One region of the Salmonella sp. HY31 genome, then DNA from elsewhere that is predicted to be linked to it. Evidence: riboswitches for the same ligand, from Rfam matches in the RefSeq annotation. Region 1 holds a riboswitch; the other holds the start of a gene.
The links. A riboswitch is a leader RNA that binds a small molecule or an ion and turns the genes downstream of it on or off. The one in region 1 is predicted to bind thiamine pyrophosphate.
Positions count from the first base shown of each region.

Region 1 (7,220 bases):
GAGCAACTTTTGCTGGCCTTCAATCGCAATATCGCCGAGCAGGATCTGGCGGCTATAGCGCATAAAATCATGGTCATTCATCGCCGACTCCTGCGATTGCAAGTAACTGTTGCGTAGCGGCGCGCCAGTCGGCGGCCTGGGTGATGGCGCTGACCACGGCAATACTGCCGACGCCGGTCGCCAGCACCGCAGGGGCGCGTTCCACACTGATACCGCCAATCGCCACGGTGGGGTAATCCGCCAGACGTTCAATATGCCGCGCCAACTGTTTCAGTCCCTGCGGGGCGGAAGGCATCTGCTTGGTTTGCGTCGGGAAGACGTGGCCGAGGGCGATGTAGGAAGGACGAGCGGCGAGCGCTATGTCGATTTCCATATCATCATGCGTTGAGACGCCCAGGCGTAAACCGGCGGCCCGAATGGCGCTCAGGTCGGTGATCTCCAGGTCTTCCTGACCCAGATGCACGCCCCAGGCGTTGTGCTTAATCGCCAGACGCCAGTAATCGTTGATAAACAGACGGGCATTGTAACGACGCCCAAGCGCAATGGCCGCGACCACATCCGCTTCGACGTCGTCATCGCGCTTGTCTTTGATGCGAAGCTGGATGGTGCGTACGCCCGCCGCCAGCAGGCGCTCAACCCACGTTACACTATCGACCACCGGATAGAGACCTAAGCGGAAAGGGACGGGGGGAAAGTTAGGCTGGTACATTACGCTTCCTCCCGCTTCAGATAGATTTCGCCACCTTTAGCGCGGAAGCTCTCCGACATATCGGCCATTCCCACTTCGATAGTTTGCGCGGCGGCATAGTCGCGCACTTCCTGGCTGATTTTCATTGAGCAGAATTTTGGCCCGCACATCGAGCAGAAGTGCGCCACTTTGCCGGATTCTTGCGGTAGGGTTTCGTCGTGCCAGGCGCGGGCGGTGAACGGGTCGAGCGCCAGGTTAAACTGATCTTCCCAGCGGAATTCAAAACGCGCTTTCGACATCGCGTTATCGCGGATCTGCGCGCCTGGGTGGCCTTTCGCCAGGTCGGCGGCATGGGCGGCAATCTTATAGGCGATCAGCCCCTGCTTAACGTCTTCTTTGTTCGGCAGACCGAGGTGCTCTTTCGGCGTGACGTAGCACAACATCGCGCAGCCAAACCAGCCGATCATCGCCGCGCCAATGCCGGAGGTGAAGTGGTCATAACCCGGCGCGATATCGGTGGTCAGCGGCCCTAAGGTATAAAACGGCGCTTCATGGCAGTGCTCCAGCTCTTCGGTCATATTGCGGCGGATCATCTGCATCGGAACATGTCCCGGGCCTTCAATCATTACCTGTACGTCGTATTCCCAGGCGATTTTGGTCAGCTCGCCCAGCGTATGCAGTTCGGCAAACTGCGCGTCGTCATTGGCGTCCTGAATGGAACCCGGTCGCAGCCCGTCGCCCAGCGAGAGTGAGACGTCATAGGCGGCGCAGATTTCACAAATCTCGCGGAAGTGCTCATACAAGAAGTTCTCTCTGTGATGAGAAAGACACCACTTCGCCATGATCGAGCCGCCGCGCGAGACAATGCCGGTCAGGCGTCTGGCGGTCATCGGCACGTAGCGCAGCAGTACACCGGCGTGAATAGTGAAATAGTCTACCCCTTGTTCCGCCTGTTCCAGCAGAGTATCGCGGAAGGCTTCCCAGGTAAGATCCTCGGCGATCCCGTTGACCTTCTCCAGCGCCTGGTAGATCGGCACGGTGCCGATTGGCACCGGGCTATTACGCAGGAGCCACTCACGGGTTTCGTGTATATAGCGCCCGGTGGAGAGATCCATCACCGTATCCGCCCCCCAGCGCGTCGACCACACCAGTTTTTCGACCTCTTCTTCGATGGAGGAGGTCACCGCCGAGTTGCCGATATTGGCGTTGACCTTCACCAGGAAGTTGCGGCCAATAATCATCGGTTCCGATTCCGGATGATTGATGTTAGCGGGGATGATGGCGCGTCCGGCGGCGACTTCATCGCGCACAAACTCCGGGGTGATGTTTTCCGGCAGGCGCGCGCCGAAGCTTTCTCCGGGATGCTGGTGGCGCAGCACTTCACTGCGGATACGCTCCCGGCCCATGTTTTCACGGATGGCGATAAACGCCATTTCCGGCGTCACGATCCCGTTACGGGCATAATGAAGTTGCGTCACGCGGTGTCCGGCTTTGGCGCGTTTTGGCGTTAACAGACCGGTAAAGCGCAATGCGTCAAGCCCTTCATCCGTCAGACGTTCGCGGGTATAGGCAGAACTGCGGTCAGAAAGCGTTTCTACATCAGCCCGCGCTTCAATCCACGGCTGGCGTAGCTTTGCCAGACCCTGCTGGATGTTGATGGCGATATCCTGATCACCGTACGGGCCGGAGGTGTCATACACTGGAATCGCTTCATTTTCTTCATACTGCGGGTGGTCTTTCGTTCCGCTAATCAATGTCGGGCTAAGCTGAATTTCGCGCATCGGTACGCGAATATCATGCTGCGAACCGGTAACGTAGATGCGTTTCGAGTTGGGAAACGCGGTGCCTTCCAGCGTATCGATAAAATGCTGGGCTTTAGCGCGCTGCTCGCGGCGGGTTAATTTTGTTGTAGACATAGCTCATTCCAAAAAATTAAGGACGTGGCTTGTCAGACGACGGATGGAGTAATGGATGTGCGCCGCCCGTAAAGGCAGCAGCATAAAGCAGAATTACTCTTGTTCCCTTCGCAGGTATTAACCTGATCAGGTTCCGCGGATCCCGAATTAACGGTCTCAGCCAAAAATGGCACTCCGACAAGATGGCATCCCCTCATAAGAGGGGGAAGTTTGTAACCTACCTGTTAACGGCGTAAAACTCAAGCGGGACGTTTTACTCTGGCGCCGTCGTGCATTGCGTCAAATACCAGCATAATCAGCTTGTCTTCCAGCACAAAGCGGGCTTCCAGCGCCTCGCCGATATCTGACAGAGCCTGTTGAAATTCGAGACAATTATCGTGATCGATGGCAGTTTCCAGGCTGGAATCGTAATAATCCATAATGCGCTGCGTATTATCTTCCAGCAGCGGCCAGATTTTTGCCGCATGTAAAAGCTGACCGTTTCCTTCCAATTTATGGAGAATACGTTCATAAATACTGAAGTGCCCGGCGGAAAGGTAATCGACCAGGCTCTGACAAAAATCATCCAGCGCTTTTTCATTCAGCCGCATGTACGATTCTTTGCCAGGCTTAATGCCAACCAGATTGTAGTAAGCCACGAGCAGGTGCTTACGTACATGTAGCCAGCGATCGACCAGTTTGTTGCTTCCGCCAACGCGCTCCGTCAGGTTTTCCAGCTGGTTTAGCATGATTGTCTCCGCAAGTTAGATAAAGGCTGTGCGCCATAAATGTAAAAATATTGTTAACAACATGCCAGTGAAGCAAAGGTAGTGCAAGAGCTATGGATCGTATAATTGAAAAATTAGAGAGTGGCTGGTGGATCGTCAGCCATGAACAAAAATTATGGTTGCCGTATGGGGAATTACCACACGGGCTGGCGGCAAATTTCGATCTTGTGGGGCAGCGCGCACTCCGGATAGGTGAATGGCAAGGCGAGCCCGTCTGGCTGGTGTTACAGCATCGGCGTCATGATATGGGATCGGTACGCCAGGTTATCGATCAGGATGCAGGGCTGTTCCAACTGGCGGGACGCGGCGTACAGCTGGCGGAGTTTTATCGCTCGCATAAATTTTGCGGCTATTGCGGGCACCCTATGCACCCCAGTAAAACCGAATGGGCGATGCTGTGCAGCCATTGCCGCGAGCGTTACTACCCGCAAATCGCCCCCTGCATTATTGTTGCCATTCGCCGTGAGGATTCTATTCTGCTTGCCCGGCATGTTCGCCACCGTAACGGCGTGCATACGGTACTGGCCGGGTTTGTTGAAGTAGGCGAAACCTTAGAACAGGCGGTAGCGCGCGAGGTGATGGAGGAGAGCGGGATTAAGGTGAAAAATCTGCGCTATGTGACTTCCCAGCCGTGGCCTTTTCCGCAGTCGCTGATGACCGCTTTCATGGCGGAGTATGACAGCGGCGAGATTGTCATCGACCCGAAAGAGCTGTTGGAAGCAAATTGGTACCGTTATGACGATCTTCCTCTACTGCCGCCGCCGGGCACCGTCGCACGCCGTTTAATCGAAGATACGGTGGCAATGTGTCGGGCTGAATACGACTGACATGTTACACTGGGCGCATCAACGCTAAAGGAATGTAAAAATGACCGAACTCAAAAACGATCGTTATCTACGTGCGCTGCTGCGCCAGCCCGTTGATGTTACGCCAGTGTGGATGATGCGCCAGGCAGGCCGTTATCTACCGGAGTATAAAGCCACTCGCGCGCAGGCGGGCGATTTTATGTCGCTGTGCAAAAATGCCGAACTGGCCTGCGAGGTCACTTTACAGCCGCTGCGCCGTTATCCGCTTGATGCGGCGATCCTTTTCTCGGATATCCTGACGATTCCGGACGCAATGGGACTGGGGCTCTATTTTGAAGCCGGGGAAGGCCCGCGCTTTACGGCTCCTGTCACCTGTAAAACCGATGTCGATAAGCTGCCCATTCCCGATCCGGAGGATGAACTGGGCTACGTGATGAATGCGGTACGCACGATTCGCCGCGAACTAAAAGGCGAGGTTCCGCTGATCGGCTTTTCCGGCAGTCCGTGGACGCTGGCGACCTATATGGTGGAAGGCGGCAGCAGCAAAGCCTTCACGGTGATTAAAAAGATGATGTACGCTGACCCGCAGGCGTTGCATCTGCTGCTGGATAAGTTGGCGAAAAGCGTCACGCTGTACCTCAACGCGCAAATCAAAGCTGGCGCGCAGTCGGTGATGATTTTCGATACCTGGGGCGGCGTGCTAACCGGCCACGATTACCAGCAATTCTCCCTGTACTACATGCATAAAATCGTGGATGGCCTGCTGCGTGAAAACGACGGGCGTCGGGTACCGGTGACGCTGTTCACCAAAGGCGGCGGTCAATGGCTGGAAGCGATGGCGGAAACCGGCTGCGACGCGCTGGGCCTTGACTGGACAACCGATATTGCCGATGCGCGTCGCCGTGTGGGTCATAAGGTCGCTCTGCAAGGCAATATGGACCCCTCAATGCTTTATGCGCCGCCAGCCCGTATCGAAGACGAAGTCGCGACTATACTTTCTGGTTTCGGTCAGGGAGAAGGGCACGTCTTTAACCTCGGACATGGCATCCATCAGGATGTGCCGCCAGAACATGCTGGCGCATTTGTGGAGGCGGTGCACCGACTTTCTGCGCAGTATCACAACTAAGGAGTTAGTATGGATCTCGCGTCGCTACGCGCTCAACAGATAGAACTTGCTTCATCGGTTTGCCGCGAGGATCGGTTGGACAAAGATCCGCCGGCGTTTATCGGCGGGGCGGACGTCGGTTTTGAGCAGGGCGGCGAGGTGACGCGGGCGGCGATGGTATTGCTGAAATACCCGTCGCTTGAGCTGGTAGAGTACAAGGTGGCGCGTATCGCCACCACCATGCCGTATATCCCCGGCTTTCTCTCTTTTCGTGAATATCCTGCGCTGCTGGCAGCGTGGGAACAACTCTCGCAAAAGCCCGATTTGCTGTTTGTAGATGGTCACGGTATTTCGCATCCGCGTCGGCTTGGCGTCGCCAGCCATTTTGGACTGTTGGTGGACGTGCCAACTATCGGCGTGGCGAAAAAACGGCTATGCGGTAAATTTGAACCGCTTTCCGCTGAACCTGGCGCGCTTAGCGCCTTAATGGATAAAGGCGAGCAACTGGCATGGGTATGGCGCAGCAAGGCGCGCTGTAATCCGCTGTTTATCGCGACAGGGCACCGGGTCAGTACTGACAGCGCGCTGGCGTGGGTACAACGCTGTATGAAAGGGTATCGCCTGCCGGAGCCGACGCGTTGGGCGGATGCCGTCGCTTCCGGGCGTCCGGCGTTTGTTCGTTGGCAAGAAATTCAGCGCTGATTCAGGTAAACTGCCGCTAATTTCCGATTCGAGATTCCATCATGTTACAAAACCCGATTCATTTGCGTCTGGAGCGGCTGGAAAGCTGGCAGCACGTTACTTTTATGGCCTGCTTGTGCGAGCGCATGTACCCGAACTACGCCATGTTTTGCAAGCAGACGGAATTCGGCGACGGACAGATCTACCGTCGCATTCTGGATCTGATCTGGGAAACCCTGACGGTGAAAGATGCGAAGGTCAATTTCGACAGCCAACTGGAGAAGTTTGAGGAGGCAATTCCGGCGGCTGACGACTATGATCTGTACGGCGTTTACCCGGCGATTGATGCCTGCGTCGCATTAAGCGAATTAATGCATTCTCGTCTTAGCGGCGAAACGCTGGAACACGCTATTGAGGTTAGTAAGACTTCCATTACTACGGTAGCGATGTTGGAAATGACTCAGGCTGGTCGGGAAATGACCGATGATGAGCTCAAAACGAACTCTGCCGTTGAACAGGAATGGGATATTCAGTGGGAAATATTCCGACTTTTAGCCGACTGCGAAGAACGCGATATTGAACTGATAAAAGGGCTCAGGGCAGACCTGCGCGAGGCTGGCGAGAGCAATATCGGTATAAATTTTCAGCAATGACACCAGAAAACGTGATTTAACGCCTGATTTGTCGTGCCATAAGGCTTCCCTTCTGCCCCCCGTCTGGTCTACATTTGGGAGGCGAAAAAAAGTGGCTATCGGTGCGTGTATGCAGGAGAGTGCTTTTCTGGCATTTCCGTCGCACTCGATGCTTAGCAAGCGATAAACACATTGTAAGGATAACTTATGAACAAGACTCAACTGATTGATGTAATTGCAGACAAAGCAGAACTGTCTAAAACCCAGGCTAAAGCTGCTCTGGAATCCACTCTGGCTGCTATTACTGAGTCTCTGAAAGAAGGCGATGCTGTACAACTGGTTGGTTTCGGTACCTTCAAAGTGAACCACCGTGCTGAGCGCACTGGCCGCAACCCGCAGACCGGTAAAGAAATCAAAATCGCCGCCGCTAACGTACCGGCATTTGTTTCTGGTAAAGCACTGAAAGACGCAGTTAAGTAAGACGCGTAGCTGTGAACAGTTTTATCGAAGGGGCTCGTCAGCCCCTTTTGTCTGTCTGGCGTCGTGCGCTTCTGTTTTCGGGCGCGCTGTTGCTGACTGCCTGCAGTCATAACGCTTCACCGCCTCCGTTTACTGCCAGCGGCTT
Region 1 covers NZ_CP170479.1:4,530,765-4,537,984, reverse strand. Annotated here, with positions in the region: gene ACE15A_RS21730 (HesA/MoeB/ThiF family protein) at 1-81, opposite strand, end outside; gene thiE (thiamine phosphate synthase) at 74-709, opposite strand; gene thiC (phosphomethylpyrimidine synthase ThiC) at 709-2,604, opposite strand; TPP riboswitch at 2,691-2,791, opposite strand; gene rsd (sigma D regulator) at 2,844-3,332, opposite strand; gene nudC (NAD(+) diphosphatase) at 3,425-4,198, shown strand; gene hemE (uroporphyrinogen decarboxylase) at 4,239-5,303, shown strand; gene nfi (deoxyribonuclease V) at 5,313-5,984, shown strand; gene ACE15A_RS21695 (YjaG family protein) at 6,026-6,616, shown strand; gene hupA (nucleoid-associated protein HU-alpha) at 6,803-7,075, shown strand; gene ACE15A_RS21685 (DUF1481 domain-containing protein) at 7,087-7,220, shown strand, end outside.

Region 2 (7,220 bases), 1.9 Mb from region 1:
TGAACCAGATTGGTGTTGATCGCTTAAATGGACTAAATGCTGGTGATGTTTATGAAGGATATTCAAATAAAACCACCGCGCCGCTGACGGTTGAATGTACCGGGGATAAAGCACCACGTATTACTTTTTCCAGCTCACAATTTGATAGTACGCGTAACTTTATTACCCGTAATACGGCATCGGCTAACGGCGCTGGTTTTGTAGTCTACTATGGTGAGGGCTTTACTCAGCGGGTTAATCCTGATGATGGCATTGAGTTAACAAAGACAGCAGATAATAAATATACATTGAATTTTAGCGCGCGTTATGCAAAACAAGGCACCACTGTTACCGCTGGCGATGTCGCCTCCTCGCTGACCATGACCGTTGTTACTGATTAATCTCTCGCTTATCGGCGGCTACGGCCGCCAATTTTTTTCGATAACAAGGATAATTATAATGAAAAAACTAGTCGCATTATTGCTGGCCGGTTCGGTCATGCCCGCGTGGGGAGGTATCTATATTTATGGCACTCGTATTATTTATCCGGCGCAGAAAAAAGAGATTACTGTACAATTAATGAATGAAGGCAGCCGCAGTTCGCTGGTGCAGTCGTGGATAGATGACGGCGACACCAGCCTACCGCCGGAAAAAATTCAGGTGCCTTTCGTCATAACGCCGCCGGTTGCGAGGGTTGGTGGTGGGTCCGGTCAACAGTTGAAAATTAAACAGTTGGCGAATAGCCTGCCGAAAGATCGTGAAAGCCTGTTTTTTCTTAACGTCCTGGATATTCCGCCTAACCCAGCGGAGTCTGAAAGTCAGAACATCATTAAATTCGCTATGCAGAATCGCATTAAATTTATTTATCGCCCACAAGGTATCACTGGTGTAGGTAAAAATAGTTTTTCGTATCTGCATATCAGGTATACCAGCGGTAGTATTACTATCAAAAACAATTCAGCCAACTGGATAACTATTCCTGACGTAACAGGTAATTCAAAAATTAATAAAGAAACACTATTACTGGCACCCTGGTCGGATAAAACGGTTACTACCGCCACTGTTGTTAATTATTATAAAGTCACCCTTATTGATGATCATGGTAACTATTTGAGTGAAAAAATAAAAACTGGAAAATAGCTCAAGGACTGATTATGTCAAAGATAAACTCCATTACGCTGGCCATATTGTCAGTGTTGGTAACTTCATCCGTATGGGCGGAAGAAGAAACGTTTGATACCCACTTTATGATTGGTGGATTAAATGGCGAAAAGATTTCCCGTTATCAGATTGATGGCGATAAGCCCATGCCCGGCATGTATGAAATGGATGTTTATCTGAATAATCAGTGGCGCGGTCATTACGAAATCAATATTAAAGCCGATCCGGACGCGACATGCTTAACCTGGGCGCAGTTACAGCAAATTGGTATTCGTACCGACAATATTAAAGCAGATAAAAATGTGGATTGCGTACCGCTGCGTGCGGCGGTACAGGGCGGCAGCATTGACTATGATATCGGGCAGTTTATGCTGAATTTACGCGTACCGCAGGCATATGTGAATGAATATGAGCCAGGTTATATGCCGCCTGAAACCTGGGATCGTGGGATTAACGCTTTTTATACCTCTTATTATGCCAGCCAGTATTACAGTAACTATAAACATGGCGGCGATGATAAAAGCAGCTATGTGAGCCTGAATAGCGGATTAAACCTGCTGAGTTGGCAACTGCATTCCAATGCCAACTATACAAAAAGCAACGAGGGTAGCGGCCAGTGGAAAAGTAACACCCTGTATTTGGAACGCGGCATTCCGCAGATTCTCGGCACGCTGCGCGCCGGAGATATGTATACCGGGTCGGACATCTTTGACGCCGTGCGTTTTCGCGGCGTGCGTATCTGGCGCGATATGCAAATGCTACCAAACTCGAAACAGAGCTTTACGCCGGTAGTGCGTGGGATTGCTCAGAGCAACGCGCTGGTATCTATTGAACAAAATGGTTTTATTATTTATCAGAAAGAGGTCCCTCCCGGTCCATTCGCTATTGATGATTTGCAGCTTGCTGGCGGCGGCGCGGATTTGGATGTTAGCGTAAAAGAAGCTGACGGTTCAGTATCACATTATCTGGTACCTTATTCATCGGTACCGAATATGTTGCAAGCGGGCGTGTCGAAATATGATTTTGCTGCGGGACGTAGTCATATCGAAGGCGCGAGTAATCAGTCTGATTTTATACAAGGTAGCTACCAGTACGGTCTGAATAATTTGCTGACGATATATGGCGGGACAATGTTGTCGGATAATTACTCTGCATTTGTACTCGGTACTGGCTGGAATACGCTGATTGGCGCGGTATCGGTAGACGCCACGCGCTCGCATAGCGAACAGGATAATGGTGATGTTTTTGATGGGCAGAGTTTTCAGGTAGAGTGGAATAAATATGTTGCGCAGACCGGAACGCAGTTTGCTTTGGCAGCCTGGCGTTATTCGTCACGGGATTATCGAACCTTTAACGATCACGTATGGGCGAATAATAAAAATAATTACCAGCGCGATGAAAATGATGTGTATGACATTGCCGACTATTATCAGAACGATTTTGGTCGGAAGAACAGTTTTTCACTTAATATCAATCAGGCATTACCTGCCAACTGGGGATTTCTGGCGGTCAGCGGCCTGTGGCGCGATTATTGGGGACGCAGCGGAACCGGTAAAGATTATCAATTAAGTTATTCAAACTCCTGGCAACGTATTAGCTATACCTTATCCGTTAGCCAGACATATGATGAGGATCACCATGAGGATAAGCGTTTTAACCTGTATATCTCGATTCCGTTCTCATGGGGCGACGGTATTTCTACCCCGCGGCGCGATCTGTTCGTTTCTAACTCAACAACGTTCGATGATGACGGTTATCAATCGAATAACACCAGTTTAAGCGGCGTGGCGGGGAACCGCGATCAGTTTAGCTATGGCGCTAATCTGAGCCACCAGCGACAGGGTAGTGAGACAACAGCGGGCGGCAGTCTGGTCTGGCGTGCGCCGATAGCGACGGTGGGCGGCAGTTACAGCCAGTCGAATAAATACCAGCAGGCCAGCGGCAATATTCAGGGCGGTATCGTGGCGTGGTCCGACGGCGTGGCGCTGGCTCCCCGGTTGTCGGATACTTTTGCCATTGTTAACGCGCCGGGACTGCAGGGTGCAGCGGTGCAGGGCCATCGGTACTTAACCACGGACAGCAAAGGCTACGCTATTTATGACAGCTTAACGCCGTATCGCGAAAATATGCTGATGCTGGATCTTTCCAACAGTGATAGCGATGTTGCGTTATTGGGCAACCGCAAGGGTGCAGTGCCTTATCGTGGCGCGGTGGTACTGGCGGAATTTGAGACCGATCGACGTAAACCCTGGTACTTCCTCGCCCGGCGTCCGGATGGTTCTCCTTTATCGTTCGGCTATGAGGTAGAAGATAACGCGGGTAATAACGTCGGCCTCGTAGGTCAGGGTAGTCGGTTATTTATTCGCACCAATGATATTCCCGCGTCGGTACGTGTCGCGGTGAATAAACAGCAGAGGCAGTTCTGTACCATCACCTTTGAGAAGGTGATTAATGAGAATAAAGTCTATATTTGCCGATAAGGGATGCGTTTATGAAAAAATATGGGTTTTTGTTTTTACTATTAATCCCGCTGTTGGGACAAGCAAAATGTACGCCGAAAGGAACTACGAGCGCAACGCAACCTATTACATTGGATTTAACAACGGGATCAACAACGGTAAATTTTAATCCCAATTTACAAGGATCATTTGACTGCAATACGACAGGCGATAAAATGTACTATGCGACAAGTTTACAAGACTATATCGTTGAAATAAAAGATAGTGCCAGTAGTCAGTCAATTTTTATCAAACTGACACTTGAAAGTTCAGATTTTCCTGTTAATACAGGCAGTGATAGAATTGCCTCAGTTAAAAATTATTCGGTAGATGATACTCTGAATAATAAACAAATGACCCTTAAAGCATCGTACGTAGCCGCAATGTCATATAGTTCAGATAATGGCGAGAAAGTATACGGTAATTCGTTCAGCTTATCTAAGCCTGCGGTTAATTTTTTATCTAATAATTCATGTAACTCAAATATTTTGGCGTGGATAGTGTGTTCTGCCCTGCGGTTGTTTAGCAATGATAATGCCTACTCCCAATATTTGACGTTTACCGTCAAACACAAGCCCACCACCTGTCGTTTTTCACAGCCTACATATGAAATAAAAATGCCGGATACGACGTTAAGTGAGATTTTGTCCGGCAATAACAGTAAAACGGGATCGACAAATCTGGTACTCAATTGCGACGGGGTTTATAATGTTACCACCAACCCGGTCAGTTTTAACGTGGCGCGCGGCGACTGGAACGACAACGGAACGATACTGAAAAACACGATAATCAATGGCGCCCAAGGCGTTGGTTTCCAGATTTATAACGGCACCGCCGCCACGCCGTTAAAACGGGGTGATGCTCTGATGAGCAGGTTAACGAAAATGGCGACAATCAATGATCAGTATACTTTCCCCATTACCGCGAGATACGTGCGTATAACAGGGGAAGCACTACAGCCTGGCGAAGTCCAAAGCAAAGTTATATTTGCCGTATCCTATGACTAATTAGCGTAATGATGATTTCCCCTGTTTCACGTACTTTCGTCAAGAAAGTACGTGCTTTTTTTACCGATGATAAAAAATCTCGCCGTCATAGGCTTTGATGATTTTTCCATCGGCATCGTTAATCAGCACATACGCGCCGCCCATATAGGTCCAGTGGGTACCGGCATCCGGCGCGGGCAGATTACGTAATTTCCACTGTTTAATATTGTACTCATCGGTGCGGTACATCTGCGGAACGGTATCACCGGGCTTGAAGTGTGTGAAGTCGGCAATAAAACTCTTTAACTCATATTGATCAATGCCCGTTGTCGCGGGGGCGGCCCATGCAAAACTGGTTGCAAGCAACAGCGCGCAAGGCAGCAACTTACTTTTCATACTTTTACCCTCCACATATGCGGGTCAGTTAACGTCGTGTGTATCATTTCTGCTGGTGGTGCATCTGACAAGCGCTATTTTGTTATCTCACGCCCCTTTTCGTAAAAAGTGTAAACGAAAGCGTCGTGCAGCAACATATCCGGCAGCAAGTTTGCCAGAACCGAATAGGTTTTGAGAACTATCTGATAACACTGAAATTATCATCCGCCACTGGCTGTAAATTTACATTGCCTGGCGCAGACAGTATGCTTAATAGCGAAACCCCGCTTAACACGGCGGGGCTTCACGACTCGGGGTGCCCTTCTTTATGAAGGCTGAGAAATACCCGTACCACCTGATCTGGATAATGCCAGCGTAGGGAAGTCTGACACTGCTCGTGTCCCTTCTTCACGCGGGCAGGAGCTGAACCATGCAGCCTGACCTGCACTGCCGTACGCTTGCGGCACATACGTTAAAACACTTTCGCGTGCTCTCCCCGCTTACGCACTGTATGACGAATGACGTCGTACAAACGTTTACCGCCAATACGCTGCTGGCGCTGGGCGCGTCACCCGCTATGGTGATTGATCCTGCCGAGGCCAGACCGTTTGCCGCCATCGCCAACGCCTTGCTGGTTAATGTCGGAACATTAACCGCCTCACGTGCTGACGCGATGCGTGCGGCGGTAGAAAGCGCTTATGATGCCAAAACGCCGTGGACGCTCGACCCTGTCGCGGTGGGCGCGCTGGAATTCCGTCGGCGATTTTGCCTGGAGCTCTTGTCCCTGCGCCCGGCGGCAATACGCGGCAATGCCTCGGAAATCCTGGCGTTAGCCGGCATGGCGCTGGGCGGACGCGGCGTAGATACCACCGAAGCGGCGTTGGCCGCACTGCCTGCGGCGCAGGCGCTGGCGCGTCAGATAGACTGCATTGTTGTGGTCACCGGCGAGGTAGATTACGTCACTAACGGTCAGCGCACGCTGAGCATTCCCGGCGGCGATCCGTTAATGACTCGCATTGTAGGCACCGGCTGCGCGTTGTCGGCGGTCGTTGCCGCCAGTTGCGCGTTACCGGGCGCCGCGCTGGACAATGTCGCGTCGGCCTGCTGCTGGATGAAACTGGCAGGCCAGGCCGCGGCAGTGCGTAGCGAGGGACCGGGCAGCTTCATCCCGGCTTTTCTTGATGCGCTATATCATCTGGATGTGGAGGCGCGCCAATGAAGAGAATTAACGCGCTGACGATTGCTGGCACCGATCCCAGCGGCGGGGCCGGTATCCAGGCGGATCTCAAGACCTTTTCCGCGCTGGGCGCATATGGCTGTTCGGTCATTACCGCGCTGGTGGCGCAAAATACCTGTGGCGTACAGTCGGTGTACCGGATAGATCCGGACTTTGTCGCCGCTCAACTTGATTCCGTGTTCAGCGATGTGCGCATTGATACCACGAAAATCGGGATGCTGGCGGAAACCGATATTGTCGAGGTCGTGGCGGAACGACTACAGCGTCATCATGTACGTAATGTGGTGCTGGATACGGTGATGCTGGCGAAAAGCGGCGATCCGCTGCTCTCGCCCTCCGCGGTAGAAACATTACGCGTCCGGCTGTTGCCGCAGGTATCGCTGATTACGCCTAATTTGCCGGAAGCCGCAGCGTTGCTGAATGCACCCCATGCGCGTACGGAACAGGAGATGCTGGCGCAGGGGCGGGCATTACTGGCGATGGGGTGTGAGGCGGTATTGATGAAAGGCGGGCATTTAGAGGATGCGCAAAGCCCGGACTGGCTCTTTACCCGTGAGGGCGAGCAGCGTTTTAGCGCGCCGCGTGTGAGTACCAAAAATACGCATGGGACGGGCTGTACGCTGTCGGCGGCGCTGGCGGCGTTACGGCCCCGGCATTGCAGTTGGGGAGAGACGGTAAACGAGGCGAAGGCATGGCTTTCGGCGGCGCTGGCTCAGGCGGATACGCTGGAAGTGGGGAAGGGCATTGGTCCGGTACATCATTTCCACGCGTGGTGGTAGTATACTGCCTACAGACCCGTCGTCAGGAAAAGATAAATGGAACAAGCGCATACCCGGCTCATCGCGCAACTGAATGAACGAATTTCAGCGGCGGATAATACGCCGCTATACATGAAATTCGCCCAGACGGTAAAGGATGCCGTTCGCAGCGGTATTCTTGAGCACGGTAATATTTTGCCTGGCGAACGCGATCTCAGCCAGCTTA
Region 2 covers NZ_CP170479.1:1,639,406-1,646,625, forward strand. Annotated here, with positions in the region: gene yehD (fimbrial protein YehD) at 1-380, shown strand, start outside; gene ACE15A_RS07590 (fimbrial assembly chaperone) at 439-1,119, shown strand; gene ACE15A_RS07595 (fimbrial biogenesis outer membrane usher protein) at 1,134-3,620, shown strand; gene ACE15A_RS07600 (fimbrial protein) at 3,632-4,645, shown strand; gene rcnB (Ni(II)/Co(II) efflux transporter accessory subunit RcnB) at 4,706-5,020, opposite strand; TPP riboswitch at 5,302-5,398, shown strand; gene thiM (hydroxyethylthiazole kinase) at 5,430-6,218, shown strand; gene thiD (bifunctional hydroxymethylpyrimidine kinase/phosphomethylpyrimidine kinase) at 6,215-7,015, shown strand; gene ACE15A_RS07620 (GntR family transcriptional regulator) at 7,052-7,220, shown strand, end outside.
Region 2: another riboswitch for thiamine pyrophosphate. It lies ahead of thiM (hydroxyethylthiazole kinase); the one in region 1 lies ahead of thiC (phosphomethylpyrimidine synthase ThiC).